Regions from separate parts of the Shewanella sp. 10N.261.52.F9 genome, predicted to be linked through region 2. Evidence: predicted binding sites of a transcription regulator. Region 2 holds the regulator's gene; each other region holds the start of a gene.

Region 1 (3,189 bases), on a different contig from region 2:
CAAACCGTGATAACGTTGAACGTAACATGCCGGACGTCAATAAAATTGCCGGTTGTCCTACCATTTCTTGACGCTGTGTGGCATCAACTAATGACTTTTGCATGCGCTCTGCAAGGCTTGGCTCAATATTAGGGCCATCACCTCCGGTTGCCTGCATTGACTGATGCAACATTTGTTCCAACTCTGGCGCCAAAGTAATGACAGGGATTTCAAGCTCTGGGCCACTGATCTCTTGTACGATCATGCGTTTTAGCGCTATTCGCACTGCTGCAGTTAATACTTCGGTGTCACTACTCTTAGGTCCATATTCCAGTAATGTCTGTACTATGGTCTTCATATCACGAATAGACACACCTTCGTTAAGCAGGTTTTGCATCACTTTAACCACAGTACCTAATGGCATCACATCGGGTATAAAGCCATCCACTAACTTAGGTGAGTGTTTACCAAGCATTTCAAGTAGCTGCTGAACCTCTTCATAACCCAGTAATTTTGCAGCATTATTAGATAACAACTGACTTATGTGGGTTGCTACAACCGTTGAGGCATCGACCACGGTATAACCTAAAGTTTGCGCATGCTCGCGCATCTCAGGGGCAATCCAAACTGCATCTAAACCAAATGCAGGATCTTTGGTTTCAATACCATCAAGCTTGCCATACACTTGACCGGGATTAATCGCCAATTCACAGTCGTGACGAATTTCAGCCTCACCAGAGGAAACACCCATTAATGAAATACGATAGGCATTAGGCGACAAGTCTAAATTATCGCGAATATGAACAGCAGGAACCAAGAAACCTAGCTCTTGTGACAACTTTTTACGTACACCTTTAATTCTACCTAGCAGTTCGCCACCTTGACCTTTATCCACTAGTGGAATTAAACGGTAACCAACTTCTAAGCCAATCGTATCAACGTGTTGCACGTCGTCCCAGCTCAACTCTTTTGGCTGAGCATCGCGTTGCTCTACAGGGCCTGCTTTTGCCACTTCAAGCGCTCTAGCGCGATCTGTTTCTTGCTTCTTCTTAATAAAATAAGCACCAGCACCAGCCATAACAGCACATGAAAGAAATACCAAATGTGGCATTCCCGGCACAATGCCCATAATAAACATGACTGCCGCAGCGATAGTTAATGCCTTAGGACTGTCAAACATCTGACCCATGACCATCTCGCCCATGTCACCAGATTCGTTTTGTCGCGTCACCATTAGCGCCGCGGCAATCGATAATAGTAGACCTGGGATCTGCGCAACTAAGCCGTCACCGATAGTCAGTAGCGTGTAAATTTCAACAGCCGAAGAAAAATCTAAACCATGCTGCGCCATACCAATAATAAAGCCACCAACAATGTTGATAACCAAAATTAAGATACCGGCAATCGCATCACCTTTTACAAATTTTGATGCACCATCCATTGCACCGTAAAAGTCAGCTTCACGGGTCACTTCTGCACGGCGAGAACGGGCTTCTTCTTGGGTTAAAAGCCCTGCATTAAGGTCGGCATCAATCGCCATCTGTTTACCTGGCATGGCGTCAAGGGTAAAGCGAGCACTTACCTCAGATATACGGCCAGCACCTTTGGTTACAACCGCGAAATTGATGATAATAAGGATTAAAAAAACCACTAAACCAACGGCGTAGTTCCCACCTATCACCACAGAACCAAAGGCTTCAATCACTTTACCAGCCGCATCGCCACCATTGTGCCCTTCGAGCAACACCACTCGGGTCGAAGCTACGTTGAGCGCCAGTCGCAGCAAAGTGGCAACTAAAAGGACTGTGGGAAATGCAGCAAAATCAAGCGGGCGGTCACTATAAATAGCTACCAAAAGAACGACTAACGCTAGCGCAATATTGAAGGTAAAAAGAATATCGAGCAGGAACGCAGGCATAGGTAAGATGATCATAGCCAATGCGGCTAAAACCAATAGAGGTGTACCAATACCTTTTAAATGTGCAGGCTTTATCTGTTTTAATTGGCCTAGACTTGCTTTAAGTTCCATTCACCCTGAGTCCGATCTTTGACGTCTAACGCCTATACAGCAAATACTGTACCAATTATTGGTTTAGCCTATTGCCATGACTATAACCTGAAAGCGATTTACAAAGAATAACCTAGGTATCGAATGATGTTTTTTTGGACGACAATATGGACTAATGTTTTAAATCATCAGGGATTGGCTGTTTTACAGGAATTGGGTTCGGGCGTCGCCCCTTACCTTTTTGGTATTGCCTTAGTTGAAAAACATAGGCAAGCACTTGAGCAACGGCGGTAAATAAGCCTTCAGGGATCTCTTGATCTATCTTAGTGGTATGAAAAATAGCTCGAGCAAGTGGCGGCGCAGAGACAATTGCCACGTCGTGTTCACGGGCAATTTCACGAATTTTAAATGCCACTTCATCAACACCTTTGGCCACGACAAACGGCGCGGTAGAGCGAGCAGCATCATACTTAACAGCAACAGCATAATGTTCTGGGTTCACCACTATCACATCCGCATTGGGCACTTCTCCCATCATCCGCCGTTGAGACATTTCATGTTGTAATTGACGAATACGCCCCTTAACCTCAGGTTTACCTTCGGTATCCTTGTATTCGTCTTTGACTTCTTGTTTAGTCATCTTAAGCTGTTTTGCATGGTTCCAGATCTGAAACGGCACATCAATGACCACAATTAAGAATGTCGATGCGCACAGCAGTATAAAAATCCATACCACAATATCCATCGCATGGTAGATATTGCCAGGTAAATGCTCTTGCGAAAGTAACAAGATATCATTGAGGTAAACAGTTAACAGTAAATAAGCAGTAATCGCCACGACTGAAAACTTAGCAATACCTTTGGTTAGTTCAACCAAAGCTTGCACGCCAAACATTCGCTTAAAGCCCGCTACAGGACTCATTTTACTGGCTTTTGGCATAAAAGCTTTAACCGAAAATGACATACCTCCCAGTGCCACATTGCCAGCAAAAGCGATTAACGCTAAAAAAGCAATAAAACCAAATAAAGGCACCGCAAGCTCTGAACCGACCATGCCCCAAACATTCATCATCTGGTTCACGTCAAAAATATCATCCCGACTCAAAGTAAAAAGCTTGGTCATAATATTGTGCAGTGCCTGTGCAATATCAGGCCCCGTCATCAATAATCCCACCGATGCAGCAATTAATACTGCCGATGTA
Region 2 (3,189 bases):
CCACACGCACACTGACTTTAGTGGGTGAGGCAACACTAGAGCAAGACGGCAGCCAAGTTACAGGTAACCGCATCAAGTATAATATCAGTAAGCAGCAACTAATCGCAGAAAGTACTGGCCAAGGAGATGACAGAGTTATCACCATTATTCAGCCTGAAACCTATCAGGAAGAAAAGCCTGAAGCACCAGTACAACAGCAGGAACAATAATGAGCCAAATCACCTTAAAAGCAGCCAATCTAGCTAAAAGCTATAAGAGCCGTGCTGTTGTGCAGGATGTTAGCTTAACCGTAAAAACGGGCCAAATTGTTGGCTTACTTGGACCAAATGGTGCGGGTAAAACAACCACTTTCTATATGGTTGTTGGTCTGGTTCAAAGCGATAAAGGTAAGATTTTTATCGACGATGACGATCTTACTTTAGACCCAATGCACTTACGTGCTCGTAAAGGTATTGGCTACTTACCGCAAGAAGCGAGTATTTTCAGAAAACTGTCTGTACGTGACAACATTATGGCGGTGCTACAAACCCGCAGTGACATCAATAATGAACAACGTGAAGAACAACTCGAACATCTGTTAGAAGAGTTCCATATTACTCACATTCGCGATAGCCAAGGTATGGCACTATCAGGCGGTGAACGACGCCGTGTTGAAATTGCCAGAGCATTAGCAGCCAACCCCAAATTCATCCTATTAGATGAACCTTTTGCCGGTGTTGACCCTATTTCTGTAATTGATATTAAAAAGATTATTGAACAGCTCAAAAACCGCGGTTTAGGCGTACTAATTACCGACCACAATGTGCGTGAAACACTCGATGTTTGTGAGCATGCGTATATCGTGAGTCACGGAAATCTTATTGCCGAAGGTACACCTGCTGAAATCTTAGACAACCAGCAAGTTCGAGCAGTGTACTTAGGTGAACAATTCAGGCTATAGTTAATTCACCATTTGGAAGTTAAAAACTTAATACGGAATACAATTCCAAATAAAATCAATGTATTGAGTTTTTAAGCTTTCTTCGCCAATCAGCGAGCTTTAACGTTTAACTACAGTGTAGGGAATAGCGGTACGATGAAAGCGTCACTCCAGCTCAAAATGGGTCAACAGCTCACCATGACTCCTCAATTGCAACAGGCTATTCGCCTATTGCAACTATCTTCTTTAGAGCTGCAACAAGAGATCCAACAAGCATTAGAATCTAACCCACTACTCGAGTTAGACGAAGAGCAATCAGATGGCGACATGGATAATAGTGACGACCCATCTTCAAACGATTCTAATAGCCTAGAGCGCGACAGCGCTACGGTTGAAACCTCTGATGCATTAACCCAAGATTCCATGCCAGATGACCTGCCAATGGATACAACATGGGACGAAGTCTACACCGTATCGTCTAACTCCAGCTCAGGCGTTAGTCGCGAAGATGATATGCCCTTTCAAGGTGAAACCAGCGAAGGCTTGTACGAACACCTTGAATGGCAAAAAAACCTCACACCGTTTTCTGATAACGATCTTGCAATCGCCACTGCTATTATCGACGCTATTGATGAGCGCGGCTACTTAACCCAAAGCTGTGAAGATATCTTAGAGGCGATGGGCGACCCTGAAACTGAACTAGATGAAGTTGAAGCCGTATTAAAACGAGTACAACACTTTGATCCTATTGGAGTTGCAGCGCGTAATCTGAGTGAGTGTTTGCTGATCCAATTAGCGCAATATGCGGCAGATACCCCGCATATCGACAACGCAAAATTACTTATCAAAGACTATTTAGACTTAATTGCTGGTAGAGATTTCAGGCAATTAATGCGCAAAACAAAGCTTAAAGAAGATGATCTTCGCGAAGCAATTACACTGATCCAAACCCTAAACCCAAGGCCTGGGCTGGCGATTGCGCGCAGTAAAGACGAATATGTTATTCCTGATGTCTCGGTTAGCAAGAAAAAAGGTCGCTGGGTTGTTGAGCTAAACCCTGATTACATGCCTAAAATTAACGTAAACCAACATTATGCCTCGATGGCGCGTAGTACGACTAATCAGGCAGACGGACAGTTTATTCGAGGACATCTGCAAGAAGCAAAGTGGTTTATCAAAAGCCTTGAAAGCCGTAACGACACTTTATTAAAAGTGACTAACTGTATCGTTAAGTTCCAGCAAGGATTTTTCGAATACGGCGAAGAAGCCATGAAACCCATGGTGTTAAATGATATCGCGGAAGCGGTTGAAATGCATGAATCAACCATTTCACGAGTAACCACACAGAAATATATGCATACCCCACGAGGTATCTTTGAACTGAAATATTTCTTCTCTAGCCACGTCGGTACTGACGATGGCGGAGAATGTTCATCGACAGCAATTAGAGCGTTTATTAAGAAGTTAGTCGCAGCTGAAAACCAAAAGAAACCATTAAGCGACAGCAAAATGGCTCAACTTTTGGCAGAACAAGGGATTAAAGTTGCTAGACGTACGATCGCAAAATATCGAGAAGCGATGCTGATCCCCCCCTCAAACCAACGTAAGAGTTTATAACTCAAATTAGGCACTTGGAGGATCGATATATGCAAATCAACCTGACAGGACATCACATCGAAATTACTGAATCTTTGCGCGGCTACGTGCAAGAAAAATTCACAAAGCTTGAACGACATTTCGATCAGATCAATAATGTGCACGTTATTTTGAATGTACAAAAAATGCAGCAGATTGCCGAAGCAAAAATCCACCTGAAAAAAGGGGAAGTATTTGCCACTTCGGAGCATGCAGATATGTATGCTGCAATAGACTCCCTGATAGATAAGCTAGATCGTCAGGTTCTTAAACACAAAGAGAAGCTAACTAAACACTAACGATGGAACTAAGTACCATCCTGCAGCCGGAGTGCACTACCTGCGCCACTCCGGGCAGTAAGAAAAAGGTACTGGAGTTAATCAGTGATATTGCCGCTGTCCAGTACCCTACCCTGTCTTCACAAGAGATCTTTGAAAGTCTATTGGCGAGAGAGAAAATGGGTAGCACGGGTATAGGTAACGGTATAGCGATCCCTCACGGAAGGCTGGCTAATATCGAGCGACCTGTGGCGGTCTTAGTCAAATGCGAAGATCCAATTGCATTTGACTCAATCGATAAAAAGCCCGTTGATATTCTATTTGCCCTATTGGTGCCATCTGAGCAGTGTGAACAGC
Region 3 (3,189 bases), on a different contig from region 2:
TGGAGAGCTCATTTTTTGAATATCGGCGGCGCTAAAGGTTGTCAGCAACGCATCCTCAATTAATGGAATGTGCTTTTTTATCAAAGTGTCGTCATCGACGCCACGCACCATTAATTGCACTTTTATTTCGACTAAACGTGTACGGCCATTATCTGGCAAGTTAAACAAGAAAGGCCTTGGCATTGCAGCGTAAAAAGCTTCGCCGGTATTAACGACCTTTTGCTCTGTTGCAGTGTCAGCCGTTTGAGTCGTATCACTTGCATCCGATGAGCCTAATAATACCCATGCCGTAACCGCAATAATGGTTATTAACACAACACCAATAACACCAAATAAAATAAGCTTCTTTTTACTTTTAGGTTCTGGATTATCTTCCAGCTCTAAGCTTGCTTCTTCCGCCATTTGCCTTCCCTAATTAAGCATTGATTAACCTCAACGCCATACTGTTCCTATTTAGTTGCTATAGGTTACCTGCTTATGCGTAATAATCTATACCCGAAGCTGAACTAGTTGATAGATTTGACCTTGTTAACATCTCTTCTGCTGAAAATTCATCCGAATCAGTCATGCTATTCCCCTTACCTTGACCATTTCCGCCTTCACCTTGGGCTCCGCCACCATTGCCTTGTGAGACTTGACCATCGGTTAATTGCATTCCTTGCTCGGCTAACATCTCTCTTAGCCTCGGCATAGCTTGCTCAACCAGCTCTCGGGTTTGGTGTTGGCTCACCTGAAACTGAACTTGAGTTGTATCACCTTGAACTTGAATACGTACCATCATTTGCCCAAGCTCTGGTGGATCTAAGCGAATTTCAGCTTGTTGCACACCATTACTCACCATAGTAATTAACTGCTGATTCATCATTGGCGAAAATCGTTGGATCATCTGCTGCATTGGTGGTGTTTGCTCTGCAGCTTGTTTTAGTGAAACATGAAATTGTGGTAGGTCTTGACGGTTATTCGCCGATGTTTGCTGCAACTGCTGATTTTGTAGTGCAGAGAATGATTTCATATCGAGATTTGATTCTTCGCTGCTCGCGCTAAGACTCCCTTCTAAACTTGCCTGAACGGGTGTCATTCGTACTGATAAATCAGCATTTTTTAGTTGCAAAGCAGCCTTCGCGGCATCGTCAGAGTTAGTATTTTTTTTATCTAAGTCAGCACTCGCTGTATTGGCGCCTTCAATTCCGAGTTCTTTACCAAAAATATCGCGGGTATCAGTCCCTAAATGATCACTTTGAGCTTTGGCGTCTAGGCTATTGGTCGCAAGTTTGTTGGCAGATAAGCTGTTTGCAGCAAGATTACCGCTTTCAGTCAGTTTAGTGTCTGTACTTTTGCCTTCTAGGGAAGCAGCTTTTGTTTCTGCAAAGCCATTAATACTACTTCCATTTACAACACTCCCATTAGGTCCCTGCTGCTCAGCAGTTGAATCTTCAGCTCCAACTGTTGCTAGCGGTTGCTCAATAGCAAGTTCACTTTGACCTGTCAGTATTGGATTTTGCTTTAAAAGCGCTGCAAGTTCCTCTGGTGAGAGTTGATTTAGCTCTTGTTCATTCAGGCCTGTTTGCTGCATCAATACCTGTATTACGTCATCAGATAGCTCTTGTTCTGCCTCGGTATCATTTGCGGCAACAATGCTTAACGGCAAGGTTTCGCCGTCAACGGCAACTTGTTCAATAGCAACCTGATTATTCGATGAGTTTCCGAAATTATTGGCAAGGTTAATTTGTGCAAATATTTGACTCACATCATCTTGCTCTGTTGGCTGAGGATCATCGGCAGTAACAAGTTCAGTAACTGGTTCAGAGTCTTCAGCTAGCGGATTAAATTTTTCGACCTGAGTAGCTTGGGTATTTGTATGTGCGTTATTAGCGCTGCCAGCCTTTTCAAGCTCAGCAGTGAAACGATTATCGACCAGTCCGCTATTAGACTCCATCTTAGAATCGTTGGTTTTGCTATTATGCGCGCCGCCTGATTTGTTGCTTGTATCAGAACTGCCAAGAAAAATATTACTCATCTGCTGCATGCTCTCTCCATCAGCGTTTACGGTACAAACCAGACTCTATTTACCAAAATTGTCAAAATAACGGCTCGAATACAGCCGGCAGAAGATAACAAAGCAATAATAATGCCAACAAGAATGGGGGCTGGAATATAAAGAATCGATTAAGAGTAAAACAGGCTGGGTATATGACGAGCTATATTGATCGTTTGCCGAGACAGGCAAAGCAATGGTAAACCTTAGGATTGTTAGCGATTACCGACTACGAGCAATTAATCAGTGCCTTTAAGTTATCTACCTAGCGTAATTTCTTGCGATAAAATTGCTGTGAGGCAAACTCATCAATCATTTTTTGCTCTTGACGTCGCTCCGCTAGCAATGCCTTTTCAGCTTTATTGGCAAGCAGTAACTCTACAGCCTTGCGTTTTTGCTGCTTTTCTTGCCAATGGCTTTGTCGATGATGTTTTAAACCCTCTGCCTCTTTTACCGCATGGACCTGTTGCCCGATAGCTGTATCGACTTGCCTTACAAACTGGTGAAACTGATGATAATTGCTTGCGCTAATGCTTTGACCTTGTTGCTGCTCCATCTGTTTCATGTAATCCAAACGGTAATTTTGCAGCGCTAACAGCTGATTTTGTCGCCTTTGTAGCTCAAACTCCGCCGAGCGCAGTTGTAAAGAAGCCTGCTCTTCTGCTTCTTCGGCTAACTTGAGAACTAGGTGTAGCGGATCAGGCTTAGCCATACTACAAACTACCTATACGAGTAACATTTAAACTTGGCATTGAGCCCCCATCTGACCCAGCATTAATGTACTACTTTCAAATGTCACCGAGTCTTTCATCGTCTGCCTTAAAAAAGCATTCATTGCAGGCTGCAAGCGAATCGCATTATCAATGCGGGGATCACTTCCTTGGCTATAGGCACCAATAGAAATCAAATCTTTATTTTGCTGATATAGCGAGTAAACCTGTTTCACTTTGCGCATAGCTTCTAAATGCTCAGGTGTGATCACCATAGGCGCTACACGGCTAATAGAGGCTTCAATATCGATTGCAGGATAGTGACCAGAATCGGCAAGCGAGCGCGACAATACAATATGCCCATCAAGGATAGCTCTCGATGCATCGGCGATTGGATCTTGTAAATCATCACCCTCGGTTAATACGGTATAAAATGCCGTAATA
Region 4 (3,189 bases), on a different contig from region 2:
CTAAGCTTGACGCACCAGATTTAGCGTGTTGCTGATAAAGAGTGTTGAAATCTTTAATGCTTTCAACTTGGCACAGATGAAACAAGGCTTGTCTATCATATTCAAAGTGGCGACACACGCCTTGCTCTGTTTCTATCCCTTGCTCAACTAGCGCATCATCAATAATTTGCTCAACCACTGCAGCGCAGCCACCACAACCTGAAGCGGCTTTAGTACAGCTTTTAATATCACTTAGAGTATGATTCCCCGCTAACACTTGCTCACAGATCTCTGATTTAGTTACCTGATGGCACGAACAAACGATAGCGTTATCTTTTAATAGAATTGGAGCAGAATTATCTGCAGTTAACAGGCTGACCGCGGGTAGTTCTAAAGGCTCTGCGGCCAAATATAAACTCAGTAAGTGGCTATACTCATCAACATTACCAATCAGTACCGCTCCTCTTAGGTATAAGCCAGTTTCATCAAGCCATAACTTTTTATAAATACCTGCTTGTTGGTCTATCAATTCAACATATTGAGCATTCTCAAAGCCACGGCTTTCGCCTATCGAAGCCACATCTACGCCAAGAAGTTTAAGTTTGGTGCTCATATCTGCGCCATAAAATTGGCTTGGTTGATTGTGTAAATAATCAGCTGTGATTTGCGATGCAACGACATTTGCCATTTGGTAACCAGGCGCTACTAATCCAAATATTTTTTGTTGCCATAATGCGCACTCTCCAATTGCAAAAATATCCTCATTAGAAGTAAGGCACTGATCATCAATGATAATCCCTCCTCTATCTCCTACATTGATATTGGCCTTTCTTGCCAAGTTATCTTGAGGGCGGATCCCCGCAGAAAACACCAACATGTCAGCTTCTAGGAAACTTCCGTCACTAAAAGTCATTCGATGCCGAGCCTCTTCGCCATCAACAATCTCCGTAGTGGCTTTATTGAGATGAACCTGCACTCCCAGTGCTTCAATTTTTTCCTTGAGCAACTCACCACCTTCTTTATTCAGCTGAACAGACATCAGCTGTGGCGCAAACTCAACAACATGCGTATCGATACCGAGTGATAGCAGCGCGTTGGCGGCCTCTAGACCTAATAATCCCCCACCTACAACAACACCTGAGCGTGCGCGATTAGCTGCCCGTTCAATGGCTTTTAAATCATCAATCGTTCGGTAGACTAAACAGTCGGCTCTATCATTGCCTTGTATCGGTGGAACAAACGGATATGAACCTGTAGCGAGCACCAACTTGTCGTAACTAAAATCAGCATCTTGAGTAAAAACCTGCTTATTAACCACATCAATTTCTATGACCTCTTGGCCCAAATGTAGTGTCACACCATTGGCTTGATATTCAACCTGACTTGCCAACATCAAATTATCAGCGTTACCTACCTCAAAATATTTAGACAATTGCACTCTGTCATAGGCTGCAATCTGTTCTTGCCCTAACACTTGAATATCTAAATATTGACTCATATTTTGACGGCACAGTTGCTCGACAAAATAATGGCCTACCATGCCGTTCCCAACCACCAGCAGTTTTTGTTTTGTTTGTTCCATTTAGCGCCCCCGTATTCCAGAGTTTTAGAGTTACTGACTTTTAGAAAAACAAAAAGGCGCCACTTCCCTAAAGAAGATGGCGCCTTTGCCCGATATCCATTAAATTTTGATTACCGCTTTTTATAACAAGCTATTTTTAAATCGCATTATAATCACTAACTCAGTGTCACTCAGTTCGTACTGACTAAACTAATTTTACTAAGCTCGTGTCACTCTATCTTTCGCAAAGCTTATGCCAGCTTAAACACCCGTATTAAAAATTATACAACTAACTGTTTTAAATGAGTTAAGATGTTTATTATCTTGTCGTATTTTTTCTACTTTACTCACTGACTCACTTTACTTGCACTTATTTGGTTCATTGTAGAACATCGACAGTGCAAGGCTATTTACACAACGCTTTTGCCACAGCAATAAGGCTTGTTCCCTGCTGCATAGCATATTGCTGCAATTGTTGATGTGCTTGCTGTTCATTAAGCCCAACTGATTGCAACTTACTTTTCGCTTGATAAATAATTTGCTCAGTAGCTAATTTCTGCTCAAGATGCTCAATTTTAGATAATGTGTGATTAGCCGCTTTAAAACGCAGTAACGCCAGCTCTATCACAGCATTAATACGGCTCACGCATAATGTTTGCGGCGTATACGTTATGCGCCCACATTCCAGTAAACAAGTTAATTGGTTTTCGCTAATCTTCTCACTACAAACAATCAAGCTCACTGGGGAGAATTCCATTAAGCGAGCAATAAACGCTAAATGACTCTCAGTGATTTTTTTAAGGTTTAACAGCAACAGATCGGACTGTGCTTCAAAATGAATACGTTCACATTCTAATAAACTCGTTACTGGCACTAGTTGATGGCCTGCATGACTTAACTCGCTCACATAGCATTCGCCGCGATACCTTGACTTAATTTGTTGCGATTCCGTAAAGCTAATAATGCGCATTTGCAGGCTCCTCTTGCTTATTACGACTCGTTAGCTTTTGGTATTGCTTGGTTTCAGAGCGATTTATACTGTCAGAACTGTCTGTCTGCTCAGGGCTGTTTACCTGCTCAGGGCTGTCTATCCGCTCAGGGTTATTTACTTGCTCAAGGCTGCAAATTTCTCGAATTAAATAGGCAAAGATTTGATCAGTTAAATGCTCGGCCTGGCTACGTGCATCATTTAAGACAAGTGATGGATTTTTTAGTAAGTTAAGTGCGGTTAGCGTACTTTCAATGGCAGCCTTTGCACGTATGCGCTCGTTTATATCAATAGCACTTTCGATCATTGAATCAAGACCGTCTACTTTTGCAGGCAAGTCCCCTGTATTGCTTCCAACCAACGCTGTTAACCAGTTTGCGCACAAGTGTTTAGCAAGTAACTTGTCGCCTTGCAGCATATCTAGCCTTGTCGGTATATTGATGCTTAAAACCTGATTAGCGTCATTAACGCCAAAAGATTGAGAATCAATATCCTGCCACGGACTAATAAACAGCTTAGTACTGCACCTTGGGTTAATTTCAGCTTCGCCTTGATAACCTTTAAAAATCAACACTCTTGATGCTGGCACATGCTGCGCCAAAAGTTGCGCAACCTTAATGTGTTGCGATGCGAAACCACTGTGAAAATAGCTGCGTATGCC

Evidence for each region. The regulator sigma-54, encoded in region 2, starts transcription at its own class of promoters, with help from an activator protein. The targets are predictions, from matches to a motif close to GTTGGCACGNNNNTNGNNT.
Region 1: the regulator sigma-54 is predicted to act here: its motif matches at 2,046-2,064, upstream of flhA (flagellar biosynthesis protein FlhA).
Region 3: the regulator sigma-54 is predicted to act here: its motif matches at 2,118-2,136, upstream of AB4298_RS17805 (flagellar hook-length control protein FliK).
Region 4: the regulator sigma-54 is predicted to act here: its motif matches at 1,783-1,801, upstream of nirB (nitrite reductase large subunit NirB).

Annotation. Positions count from the first base shown of each region.
Region 1 covers NZ_JBFRNX010000028.1:32,762-35,950, forward strand. The annotation lists gene flhA (flagellar biosynthesis protein FlhA) at 1-2,008, opposite strand, end outside; gene flhB (flagellar biosynthesis protein FlhB) at 2,160-3,189, opposite strand, start outside.
Region 2 covers NZ_JBFRNX010000021.1:66,480-69,668, forward strand. The annotation lists gene lptA (lipopolysaccharide transport periplasmic protein LptA) at 1-209, shown strand, start outside; gene lptB (LPS export ABC transporter ATP-binding protein) at 209-940, shown strand; gene AB4298_RS13555 (RNA polymerase factor sigma-54) at 1,076-2,536, shown strand; gene hpf (ribosome hibernation promoting factor) at 2,566-2,853, shown strand; gene ptsN (PTS IIA-like nitrogen regulatory protein PtsN) at 2,856-3,189, shown strand, end outside.
Region 3 covers NZ_JBFRNX010000028.1:39,971-43,159, forward strand. The annotation lists gene fliL (flagellar basal body-associated protein FliL) at 1-402, opposite strand, end outside; gene AB4298_RS17805 (flagellar hook-length control protein FliK) at 476-2,026, opposite strand; gene fliJ (flagellar export protein FliJ) at 2,301-2,747, opposite strand; gene fliI (flagellar protein export ATPase FliI) at 2,775-3,189, opposite strand, start outside.
Region 4 covers NZ_JBFRNX010000004.1:212,870-216,058, forward strand. The annotation lists gene nirB (nitrite reductase large subunit NirB) at 1-1,561, opposite strand, end outside; gene AB4298_RS03895 (ANTAR domain-containing protein) at 1,947-2,510, opposite strand; gene AB4298_RS03900 (glycosyl transferase) at 2,497-3,189, opposite strand, start outside.